4 regions of the Serratia sp. GW822-FHT06E05 genome follow, and region 2 is predicted to be linked to each of the others. Evidence: predicted binding sites of a transcription regulator. Region 2 holds the regulator's gene; each other region holds the start of a gene.
What was found. The regulator LexA, encoded in region 2, represses DNA repair genes until DNA is damaged. The targets are predictions, from matches to a motif close to TNCTGTATGTACATACAGNA.

Region 1 (3,133 bases), on a different contig from region 2:
GGCGAAAGTTTTTCGCATCGGCCGGTGAGTTGACCATCACCCCGTCTACCCCAAGCGCCAGCGCCTGCTGGTAGTCTGCCGGGGTGTTGATACCAAACAGAATGATGTGCGCCGGGCCTTGTGAACGGAAGCAGTCGATCGATTCTTTATCCCAGGTCAGAAACGCCTTGGAGCGCCCCTCGCCCAAGGTAAATTTCTCCACCACTTCCACTTCCCGTTTCAGTTCCAACCCGTACCAGCGTGGCTTCTGGTTATCCGGCTTCAGTTCGCACAGGTGTGACAGGCTGATATTCGCCAGCAGGTCGCGGGTTTCATCGCGGGTTTCGAAACGCTTGATAGCCGGCGGTAGCGCCTGCAAATATTTGGCATCGGTGGAGTAAACGCGGGTGCGGTTCAGGCTGTCGGTTTTTTCCAGGGTTGCCAGCAAGGTTTTACCGAACTGGGCCGGATTGGCATCCGGTGACTTGATGTCCAGATAGAAATTGACCTTGGGGAAGTCGTTGAGTATTTCATCCAGCCGAGGAATGCCAATGCCTTTCCCCCGGAACGGGTGCGTTTCCCCTTTGGCGAATGACCAGCCGGCGTCAACTTTCGCCAGTTGTTCGGCGGTGTAAGCGGAGACCAGGCCCTGTTGGTTGGTCAGCGCTTTCAGGTCTGAGGGACGGTATAGCACGATAACGCCGTCTTTGGATTCCTGCAGCGTGATCCAAATGGCGTCGGCGCCGTTTTTCAGTGCGGTTTCAATTGCGACGCGAGTGTTTTCAGGTGCGTCGGCAGTGCCACCGCGGTGCGCAATAATGGCAGGGGCTGCGCTCGCGGCAAGGGATATCAGGGATAATGCTGAAGCGAATAAATAGACCGATAATGCTTTCATGTAGGGCACCTTCCTGTGCAAGGTTTATTGTTATCAATAACTGAGGCGATTAATTTGCCACAGCGTACTATTCAAAAATTACGCTTTTTTAACAAGTCGAAGATAATTGGGTGAAACCCTGTTTTATCCGAGCTGATCCGAGTTTTGCCGAGGCTTGAGCTTTCCATTATTGGCTGTATACTTATACAGTGTTATTGGAGGGGCGATGCGTAAAATCATTCATGTCGATATGGACTGCTTCTTCGCGGCGGTAGAAATGCGCGACGATCCCAGCCTGCGCGATATTCCGTTGGCGATTGGCGGCAGCGCCGACCGGCGTGGGGTGATCAGCACCGCCAACTATCCTGCACGTCGCTATGGCGTACACAGTGCCATGTCGACGGCGATGGCGCTCAAGCTTTGCCCGCACCTTAAGCTGCTGCCCGGCCGCATGGCGGCGTACAAGGAAGCCTCGCTGCATATCCGTGAAATTTTTGCCCGCTACACCCCGTTGATCGAACCGCTGTCTCTGGATGAAGCCTATCTGGACGTCACTGACTGCAGCCAGTGCAACGGCTCGGCGACGCTGATCGCCGAACAAATCCGCCAGGCGATAGCCGATGAACTGAACCTCACCGCGTCTGCCGGTGTCGCGCCCATCAAATTCCTCGCCAAAATCGCCTCGGAGCTGAATAAGCCGAACGGCCAATACGTCATTACCCCGGCGCAGGTTCCCGCGTTTTTACAGCAACTGCCGTTGAGTAAAATCCCAGGCGTGGGAAAAGTGACCGCCAAACGGTTGGAAGAAGTGGGATTGATCACCTGCGCCGACGTGCAGCAGTACGATCTGGCAGCGTTGTTAAAGCGCTTTGGCAAATTTGGCCGCGTACTTTGGGAACGCTGTCAGGGCATCGATCTGCGTGAGGTTTCGCCAGAGCGGCTGCGCAAGTCGGTGGGGGTAGAACGCACGCTGGCGGAGGACATTCATGCCTGGGAAGAGTGCGAAGCGCTGATCGTCGACAAACTGTATCCGGAGCTGGAAATGCGCTTGCGCAAGGTAAAACCGGATCTGCATATCGCCCGCCAAGGCGTAAAGCTGAAGTTTCAGGATTTCCAGCAAACAACCCAAGAACACGTTTGGCCAGTACTGAATAAAGAGGATTTGATCAATGTAGCGCGTCAGGCATGGAGCGAAAGGCGCGAAGGGCGTGGGGTGCGGCTGGTAGGCTTGCACGTGACGCTGCTGGATCCGCAGCTTGAGCGCCAGCTGTTGCTGCCGTGGGAATAACAAGGGCGCAATGCAATATTGCGCCCTTGCTTGCACAGCCCGGTATTTTTTAGGGTTCAGCACACCGAACCCGGCAAATTACGCGCGCTCTGGGATAGCCTTCAGCAGTGCCGTCAGCAGTTTCCAGTACAGGCCCACGCTTTCGATATGCACTTGCTCATCCGGCGAGTGTGGCCCGGTGATGGTCGGCCCAATCGACACCATATCCATATTCGGGTACGGCTTTTTAAACAGGCCGCATTCCAGCCCCGCGTGGATCACCATGATGTTTGGCGTCTTGTTGAACAGATCCTGATAGATCTCGCGTACCAAATGCATGACCGGTGAGTCAGCGTCCGGTTGCCAGCCAGGGTAGCCGCCTTTCGGGGCCACTTTGGCGTTGGCCAACTGGCCCAGCGCGGTCAGCATGCCGACCACGTAATCTTTACCGCTGTCGATCAACGAACGGATCAGGCAGATGATTTCTGCTTCGCTGTCGCTGGTGGTCACTACGCCCACGTTCAGTGAGGTTTCCACCACGCCTTTCACCGCGTCGCTCATGCGGATCACACCGTTTGGCGTGCCGTTGAGCAGTGCCAGGAAACGCTGTTGGCTGTCTGCGGTCATGGCCTGAGACGTGCTGGTGGTTGGCTCCAGCAGAACGGTGATGTTCTTTTCTTTAGCGGACAGCTCATTTTGCAGGGTGGCCAGGAACGCCTGGCTCAGTGCTTTGAGCTCATCGGCCTTAGCTGCCGGTACGGCAACCACGGCAGAAGCTTCACGCGGGATGGCGTTGCGCAGGGTGCCGCCGTTCAGGTCCAGTACGCGCAGATTCAACGCCGCGGCATTATCGAACAGGAAGCGCGCCAGCAGTTTGTTGGCGTTGCCCAGACCGACGTGAATATCCGCGCCGGAGTGGCCGCCTTTCAGGCCTTTGATCGTCAGCTTCAGGGTCTGGTAACCGGCCGGTACGGCTTCACGCTGCAGCGGCAGGGTGGTGATGAAATCAATAC
Region 2 (3,133 bases):
AGCGCAGATGCGGTGTGCCGTGGCCTTCGCGCCCCGGAGAGCGGCCAAACATCACCGAAACCGGCAGCATCTGAATATCGAGATCCGGGTTACTGCGGTGCAGATCCAGATAGTCGTGGAACAGTTTTACCGACTCTTCTTTCGGCGTGTAGTAGCGGAATACGCGCGGGCCGTCGTGAATAAACACGTGGCTGGGCAGCACGGTGCCGTCTATTTCCAGCGGTTCGAGAGGATCGGGCAAATCCTGCGCCAGGCACTGGGTGCGCAGCGTCAGTAAATCCGCCTTGGAATTATAAGGTAAAACATACAAAATCGGCCGTGAGGGATCCAACCCTAACTCCGTGACCGGATCTGAAGGGATAACCTTACTTCTTACCAACAATTTGAGTGGTAAATTCAATAGTTTATAATAAATTTTACGCCAACCTGACATAACAACGTGAAGCCTCTTGTTAGCAATGCGCCGCAAGCATACCAGAAACCGGGTAGCAGATCTGTGGTGTTGGAAAACCGGGAGCCGTGAGCGCTTCCTGGCCTAGACTGTTTAATTATGACTTACCTCTGCGAAAGGCACTAAAAACATGACGAACCAAGCAACCGGCCTGACCCGTATTATTAAAGCCGCCGGCTACTCTTATAAAGGTTTTTCCGCTGCCTGGCAGCACGAAGCGGCGTTCCGCCAGGAGTTGGTGGTGACCGTGCTGGCTATCATACTGGCGATTTGGCTGGACGTGGGTGCGATAGCGCGCATTTTACTGATTGGGTCGGTGGTGCTGGTGATGATTGTCGAGATGCTCAACAGCGCAATTGAGGCGATTGTTGACCGGGTGGGGACCGAGTATCACGAGCTGTCCGGCCGGGCCAAGGATATGGGGTCGGCGGCAGTTTTGCTGGCGGTTATTTTGGCGCTGTTTGTTTGGGCCGCGGTGCTGTGGCAGCACTTTGTCTGAGCAGAGCAAGCTCGTTGCGATCCGGGTCGCTAATCCCTGATTTTTATTCATTCTTCGGTTCCCAAGCCGCACTTACCTGTATATACTCACAGCAAGACTGTATAAACAAACAGGGGGCGGAATGAAAGCACTAACTACCAGACAGCAAGAGGTCTATGATCTGATTCGCGATCATATTTCGTCCACTGGCATGCCGCCGACGCGTGCCGAGATCGCCATGCGTCTGGGGTTCCGTTCGCCAAATGCCGCAGAAGAACATCTGAAAGCGCTGGCGCGTAAAGGCGTCATCGAAATCGTCTCCGGCGCTTCGCGCGGCATTCGGTTGCTGATGGAAGATGAAGAGGGTTTACCGCTGATTGGCCGCGTGGCTGCCGGTGAGCCGCTGCTGGCACAGCAGCATATCGAAGGTCACTACAAGGTGGATCCTTCACTGTTCAAACCGAGCGCGGATTTCCTGCTGCGGGTTAACGGCATGTCGATGCGTGATATCGGTATTCTGGACGGTGACCTGTTGGCGGTGCATAAAACTCAGGACGTGCGTAATGGCCAGGTGGTTGTGGCGCGCATCGAAGATGAAGTTACGGTCAAGCGGCTGAAAAAGCACGGTAACGTGGTTGAGCTGCTACCGGAAAACAGTGAATTCCAGCCGATTGTGGTTGATCTGCGTCAGCAGAACTTCACCATTGAAGGCTTGGCGGTCGGCGTGATCCGCAACGGCGACTGGGTTTAACCCATAAGCCTGCACGCTGCCCTTTGATTTAAATCGCCCCAGCTCTGGGGCGATATCATTTCTGACCGATTAAAACCGCATTGCCACGGGAACATTTCACTATGCGCCTGCTCTCCGCCTTCACCAGCGATACCGATAAAGCCTTGTGGCGCCTGGCGCTGCCAATGATCTTCTCCAATATCACCGTGCCGTTGCTTGGGCTGGTGGATACCGCAGTGATCGGTCACCTCGACAGCCCTGTTTATCTGGGTGGTGTGGCGGTGGGAGCGATGGCGACCAGCTTCCTGTTCATGCTGTTGTTGTTCCTGCGTATGAGCACCACCGGTCTGACTGCACAGGCTCTGGGCGCACAAAACCCACAGGGATTGGCGCGCGCCTTTATGCAACCGCTGCTGCTGGCGGCGTTGGCCGGTGTGGCCATTGTCTTGCTGCGCCATCCGCTGATCGAACTGGCGCTGAAAATCGTCGGTGGCGACGAGGCGGTGCTGGAGCAGGCCCGATTATTCCTCGAGATCCGCTGGTTGAGCGCGCCGGCGGCATTGGCGAACATGGTTATCCTGGGCTGGCTGCTTGGCGTGCAATACGTACGTGCGCCGGTGATCCTGCTGATTGTCGGCAACTTATTGAATATTGTACTGGATATCTGGCTGGTGATGGGGCTGGGCTGGAACGTGCAAGGTGCGGCGACGGCGACAGCTATTTCTGAGTATGCCACGCTGCTGCTGGGCTTATGGCTGTCCTGGCGGGTCATGCGCCTACGTGGCATTTCCATGCCGATGCTGCGCACTGCCTGGCGCGGTAACCTGCGGCGTTTGCTGGCGCTGAACCGCGATATTATGCTGCGTTCCCTGCTGCTGCAGCTGTGCTTCGCTTCTTTGACCATCTTCGGTGCCCGGCTTGGCGGCGAAGTAGTGGCAGTGAATGCGGTGCTGATGAACTTACTGACCTTTACCGCCTATGCGCTCGACGGTTTTGCCTACGCGGTTGAAGCGCATTCTGGCCATGCCTATGGCGCGCGTGACGATAGCCAACTGCGCAAGGTGTGGCGTGCGGCTTGCCGACAAGCCTGTCTGGTCGCGTTGGCCTTTGGCCTGGTTTATGCCGTTGCCGGTCAGCATATTATCGCCGCCTTGACCTCGTTACCGGAACTGCGTGCGCTGGCCGGCCACTATCTGCCGTGGCAGGTGGTGCTGCCATTGGTGGGCGTATGGTGCTATTTGCTGGACGGCATGTTTATTGGCGCCACCCGAGGAGCAGAAATGCGCAACAGCATGGCAGTGGCAGCGGCCGGCTATGGTTTAACGCTGCTGACCGTACCCGTCTTGGGCAATCATGGTTTATGGCTGGCGCTGGCGGTCTTTCTTTCTCTGCGAGGCATCGCGCTCGGCTGGATTTGGCACCGCCACAGGCTGCGCGGTACCTGGTTTGCCGCGGATCCAACGGCTCACAATGA
Region 3 (3,133 bases), on a different contig from region 2:
CACAGCAGAACTGCTTCTCTGCCCTGAGCTTTTCGGCTGCGCGTTCCGCATAGGTACAAATGGCCTGGCGCATATCTTGATAAGCCGTGATGCGGTGACCAAATGAGCGGCTACAGATGATCTGCTGTTTGGTGGGCGCAAACTCATCCAAGGCCAAACAGGATTCGCCGCGCAATTCACGAACCGTACGTTCGAGTACCACATTAAAGTGTTTACGGATCACCCAGGTTGAACAGTCAGCAAGCTGTAGCGCCGTTTCGATCCCCATAAAGCTGAGCTTCTTGCCGATGCGGCGGCCCACGCCCCACACCTCGTCCACCGGCACTAACGCCAGCAGTTTTCGCAGACGCTCAGGATCGGACAACTCAACAACGCCCCCCGTTTGACGCCACTTCTTTGCCGCAAAATTGGCGATCTTCGCCAGTGTCTTGGTTTGCGCGATACCCACGCCAACGGTTAACCCGGTATTCTTTAACACCCGATCGCGCATTTGATGGCCAAAGGTGCTCAGCGGAAGGCTACTACTCAGGCCAGACACATCGATAAAAGCTTCATCGATGGAGTATATCTCTACGACAGGGGCCATCTCGATTAGCGTCAGCATCACCCGATGGCTGAGATCGGCATAAAGCGTATAATTCGAGCTGAAAACGCTGACCTGCTGGCGCCGTAATTGCTCTTTGATTTTGAAGTAAGGCGCCCCCATTTTGATGCCCAGCGCTTTGGCTTCCGCCGAAAGTGAAATAACGCATCCGTCATTGTTTGAAACGACGACGATCGGTTTGCCCTTAAGATCTGGCCGAAAAACAGTCTCGCAGGACGTGTAGAAGCTGTTGACGTCAACAAGTGCGAACATGTCGGTTTGATTTCAAGGTAAATGTCACAACGCCAAAGATTTCCAGCTCTTCTTCGGCCTGGAAAACGATCGGAGAATAATCCGTATTATGAGGCACCAGCTGAATACGTGGATGGGTTTGCAGCTCCTTCACGGTAAATTCGCCGGCCACTGCCGCTATGACGATGTCGCCATGAACGGCGGTCAAGGAACGATCAACCACCAGTAAGTCACCGTGGCTGATACCTGCGCCGATCATCGAATCACCACTGACCCGGACAAAGTACGTCGCACTGGGGTGTTTCACCACCAGCTTATTCAGGTCGAGACTGTCTTCGACATAGTCCTGAGCCGGGCTGGGAAAACCGCAGGGGACTCGCTCCATAAAGAGGGGAAGTAATAAACCGGGAGTGAGCTGACTGGGGTGAATAAACTGCATCATGGCGGATCCGAATAACTGTATTTATATACAGTATCCATGATCGGCAGCAACGATCAAGCGGCGTATAATAAAATTCCTGAAAGCAGTTGAAGCATCAGGCAATTTAAATTGGCTTACCTGCCCCGTCGCTAAACACGCTTTGGGGCAACGGAATAAAACCAGGTCAAAGGCAACGGCCTGAGGAGCCTGGCTTGTGTCGTTTTAGTTTTACTCGTAATTCACAATCACCTGATTGCTGATCACGCGCAGCGGCGGATTCAGGCTGCCGCGCGCCTGCACGTAGTAAACAAAGCGCAGCTCGGCGTTCGCCGGTTCCCCTTTCAGCCCGGTGCTGCTACCGCTGCCGCCGCCCAACACAATGCAGCGCGTCAGGGTGCAAAGCTGCGCCTGCATGCCCGCCGGCTCATCGGCCAGCAGCCGGTAACGCCAGCTTACGCTGGTGATGCGGGCATTGGCGTCCGGCAACGCATTGGGGGCGCGTAACCCCGGCGATTCCCCCCGCTCACCACCATATTCCAGCGTTGCGCCGACGCTGTCGGCTACCCAAGAACCGGATGCTGCCTGCACGCTCAACGGCGCTAACAGGCAAATTAACGCCAGACGGTGTTTCATTATGCGGCCCCAATGGTGGAGGTCATGCGGATTTGGCGGTCGTCATTGATCTCCAGATTCGACAACACCACCATCTGCGGCAAGCTGCGACGCAGGAAACGCGCCAGCAAGGCCCGCAGTGCGTGATTCACTAACAGTACCGGCGGCGCGCTGAGCATTTCCTGCCGCTGCAACGCCTGTTTGGCCTGATCCAACAAACGATCCGCCAGGCCCGGTTCCAAACCGCCGCCGCCCTGCAGCGCTTGCAGTAACAGACGCTCGAGCTGGGTATCCAGGCCGATCACCTGAATTTCACCGTTGCCCGGGAACCACTGTTGGGTGATCGCCCTTCCCAGCGCCACGCGCACCACGGTGGTCAGCTCATAAGGGTCGGTTTGTGATGGGGCATGCTCCGCCAGCGTTTCAATAATGGTGCGCATATCGCGGATGGAAACCCGTTCCGCCAGCAGGTTCTGCAACACCTTGTGCAGCGTAGTCAGGCTTACCACGCCCGGCACGAAATCTTCGGTCAGCTTCGGCATGTCCTGTGCGACGCGATCCAGTAATTGCTGGGCTTCCTGTCGGCCAAACAGCTCACTGGCAAACTGGCCAATCAAATGATTAAGGTGCGTCGCGACCACCGTGCTGGCTTCCACTACGGTGAAGCCCTGGATCTGCGCCTGCTCGCGCAGCGCGCTGTCAATCCATACCGCTTCCAGCCCAAACGCCGGATCGGTGGTTTTATCCCCCGCTAACTCGCCCACCGCATTGCCTGGGTTAATTGCCAGCCAGCGGCCCGGTTGCGCTTCGCCACTGCCGATTTCTACGCCCTTCATCAAAATACGGTAGCTGGCCGGCGGCAGTTCCAGGTTGTCGCGGATATGCACCACCGGTGGCAAATAGCCCATCTCCTGCGCGAATTTTTTACGGATGCCGCGGATACGGCCCAGCAATTCACCATTCTGTTGGAAATCCACCATCGGGATCAGCCGGTAACCGACCTCCATCCCCAACGGATCTTCCAGCTGCACGTCAGACCAACTGGCTTCCACCGCCTGCGGATTATCCTGCGTGACCGGCACTTCCTGCACTTTGGGCGCTTGCTGATCGCGCCCGCGCAGCCACCAGGCCAACCCTAACAGAGCGGCGGTAAACAGCAGGAATACCAGGTTCGGCATCCCCGGGACCAGCCCAAGCAGGCCGAGCACCGCGGCGCTGAGCAACATAACCCGCGGGTTGTTGAACAGTTGGCCAACCATCTGCTC
Region 4 (3,133 bases), on a different contig from region 2:
AGCGATATTCGCTTGCGCATCAGCCGCCATCTGACGCCGCAATCGGCCTTGTTCCGCCATGCCATTCGCATGTCTGTGGTGCTGTGTATTGGTTATGCCTTTATTCAATTTACAGGGATGCAGCATGGTTATTGGATCCTGTTAACCAGCCTGTTTGTCTGCCAACCCAACTACAACGCTACTCGCCGCAGGCTGGCATTGAGGATAATCGGCACACTGGCCGGTATTCTTGTCGGGCTGCCAATCCTCTATTTTGTGCCCTCGGTGGAAGGCCAACTGGTGCTGATTGTGATTAGCGGCGTTTTGTTTTTTGCTTTTCGCACCGTGCAGTACGCACATGCCACCATGTTTATCACCCTGCTGGTATTGCTGTGCTTTAACCTACTGGGCGAAGGTTTCGAAGTCGCCGCACCGCGCGTATACGACACGCTTTTGGGTTGCGCCATCGCTTGGGCCGCGGTCAGCTTTATCTGGCCTGACTGGAAATTCCGTCAATTGCCGACGGTGGTCAGTAAAACGCTGAACGCTAATTGCCGTTATCTTGATGCCATTCTGGTGCAATACCATCAGGGCAAAGACAACGGCCTTGCGTATCGTATTGCTCGTCGGGATGCGCACAACAGTGATGCAGAGCTGGCATCGGTGATTTCAAATATGTCTGCCGATCCCAAGGCTAATAAGGCTATTCAGGACGCTGCATTCCGCCTGCTTTGTTTGAACCACACCTTATTGAGCTATATCTCTGCGCTCGGTGCACACCGTGAACGCCTGAATAACCCTGCGACCTTGGATCTGCTGAATGATGCCGTTTGCTATGTCGATGGTGCCCTGCACCAGGAGGAGCAGGACAACCGGCGCATCACTCAGGCATTAGAAAGCTTGGCAGAACGTATTCAACACGCAACGCCGGAGCCGGAAAGTAAAGATCAATTGGTACTGCAGCAGATTGGGTTGGTGATTGAACTCTTGCCGGAACTGACGATGCTTAATACGCAAATAGGTAAATCGGCATAATCATTCGGGGCTATTTATCAGGCCCCTTATTGTTGGATTGTGACCGTGGCTCAGCAACATCATGGTACGTTCGAACCATTGCGTCAGTTCACTGCGCAATTGCGAAGGCAAGGCCGCATGATGGTAACCGGCAATGGCCCCACCCAATGATAGCAGCACCCGTAGCCCTAAATTCTTTTGCTGTTGCAACAGCCTCAGATAGCTGCGCTTAGCCCCATTGAGTCGTAAATCATAAACATTACGAATACCGGCTCGCCACAGCAGGCGCTCCATATTGATGTCGATATTCGGTAAGGTTTTTAATCGACTCTGATTGTCAGCTTTAACCTCAAGCTCCCGCCGCGCCTCCCGGATGGCTTGCCAGGCCAATCCTATCAGCTCCTCCCTGTCTCGCCACATGGCTTCATCCACCCAGTAATAGCGCATGGTAATTGGCACCCCGCGTTTGGAGTAGACCATATTGACCATGCCGCGCGAACGGAAGACAGATTCCAGCCCTTCCGTAGCGCGGAGATAAAGCTCTCCTTCGGCGATCACGGCAAACATGATGCCGTCAGCCAGTATGCCATAGCCTCCGAACTGTGAGCGTGTGGTGATACCGCCCAATGCGTAAAAACAGGCTTTGGCCTGTGCGATCCTTCCCGTTGATGTCCCTTTCATAACGTTCTCCTGGTGTAGGTTACCGTTCTATCATTTCCCGTATCAATGAAATAAAACTAACGCGAACAAGTAATTAGAAAAATACGCACTATCCGTGGTCATGCCAATCATAAAAGTTGATCGTATAAAAAATGATCGCGATTATGCGAGGTGCCACGAAGATTTGGGTTGATCTTAATGGCAACTGGATGTACTGTATAAACATACAGTGACACTACGGGCGGGATACTTTATGCGTACTCAATCACTCTACAAAACCCATTTCAGCCACACCTCTTTTGCGGTGAACAATGCTGCAGAAAACACAGATGCCGGCAACAAGAATGGCCTTATCAGTGAACTTGTTTACAACGAGCATCAGCCCGCAGTGGCGCAACTGTTGCTGCCTTTGCTACAGCAGTTGGGCATGCAGTCGCGCTGGTTGTTATGGCTGACTCCACAGCAAAAGCTGAGCAAACGGTGGCTACAGCAGTCCGGCCTGCCGGTTGGGAAAGTGGTGCAGCTGAGCCAAATCAGTCCGCTGGACACTGTCGAAGCGATGGAAAAAGCGTTACTGACGGGAAATTACAGTGTCGTACTCGGCTGGCTGCCCGATCTTACAGAAGAAGATCGTCTAAAATTAAGACGTGCGGCAGAATTAGGTAACGCTTATGGGTTCATTATGCGTCCTCAACGTGACATAAACCCGGTTCACGGACAGTGTTCCACCCTAAAAATTCACTCTTCTTTGTATCATTAAGTAAATTTAGGATTTTTCCCATCATTTTCATCATTCTTCAAGGGAACCTTTATGGGATCAGGGGCAAAGCGAGTGCGGCTGCGGTTCCGCGCCCCAAAACGAACGTCAAAATGCTCGTTTTTTTGCCGGTTAATGTTAGTAAATATGTACGATTCCGCGTTTTTTTTTAGAGCTTTATCACATCACACTTGTAACTTTCGCGCCACGTTGTAGACTTTACATCGCCAAGGTTGCTCTATAACGCCAGATAAACTGGCCGAGTAACAAACGAGGGCTCAAACCTTGGCGAAGGAATTTAACCAAGGGCTTAAAACAGCTTTAAAGCTCATTGCCTATTTGGATGATAACGAGGCGCAAAATGAAAAAGACAGCTATCGCATTAGCAGTGGCACTGGCTGGTTTCGCTACCGTAGCGCAAGCCGCCCCAAAAGATAATACCTGGTACACCGGTGCTAAACTGGGCTGGTCCCAGTACCATGACACTGGTTTCTACGGCAACGGTTACCAGAATGGTATCGGCAATGGTCCGACCCATAAAGATCAACTGGGTGCTGGCGCGTTCCTGGGTTACCAGGCGAACCAATACCTGGGCTTCGAGCTGGGCTATGACTGGCTTGGCCGTATGCCTTACAAAGGCAGCGTGAACAACGGTGCTTTCAAAGCACAGGGCGTTCAACTGGCAGCTAAACTGAGCTACCCAATCATCGACGATCTGGACAT

Region 1: a site for LexA is predicted at 1,046-1,065, ahead of dinB (DNA polymerase IV). Genes of this name have one in related genera too.
Region 3: a site for LexA is predicted at 1,291-1,310, ahead of umuD (translesion error-prone DNA polymerase V autoproteolytic subunit). Genes of this name have one in related genera too.
Region 4: a site for LexA is predicted at 1,866-1,885, ahead of sulA (SOS-induced cell division inhibitor SulA). Genes of this name have one in related genera too.

What each region holds. Positions count from the first base shown of each region.
Region 1 is NZ_JBXALM010000012.1:70,259-73,391, forward strand. Features, by position in the region: gene AC1RKC_RS22100 (glycerophosphodiester phosphodiesterase family protein) at 1-874, opposite strand, end outside; gene dinB (DNA polymerase IV) at 1,080-2,141, shown strand; gene pepD (beta-Ala-His dipeptidase) at 2,220-3,133, opposite strand, start outside.
Region 2 is NZ_JBXALM010000003.1:399,668-402,800, reverse strand. Features, by position in the region: gene plsB (glycerol-3-phosphate 1-O-acyltransferase PlsB) at 1-433, opposite strand, end outside; gene AC1RKC_RS11870 (diacylglycerol kinase) at 582-950, shown strand; gene lexA (transcriptional repressor LexA) at 1,072-1,680, shown strand; gene dinF (MATE family efflux transporter DinF) at 1,782-3,133, shown strand, end outside.
Region 3 is NZ_JBXALM010000002.1:304,884-308,016, forward strand. Features, by position in the region: gene umuC (translesion error-prone DNA polymerase V subunit UmuC) at 1-856, opposite strand, end outside; gene umuD (translesion error-prone DNA polymerase V autoproteolytic subunit) at 840-1,274, opposite strand; gene AC1RKC_RS09045 (flagellar protein FlhE) at 1,485-1,889, opposite strand; gene flhA (flagellar biosynthesis protein FlhA) at 1,889-3,133, opposite strand, start outside.
Region 4 is NZ_JBXALM010000001.1:1,035,265-1,038,397, forward strand. Features, by position in the region: gene yccS (YccS family putative transporter) at 1-1,014, shown strand, start outside; gene AC1RKC_RS04990 (TfoX/Sxy family DNA transformation protein) at 1,015-1,674, opposite strand; gene sulA (SOS-induced cell division inhibitor SulA) at 1,907-2,413, shown strand; gene ompA (porin OmpA) at 2,772-3,133, shown strand, end outside.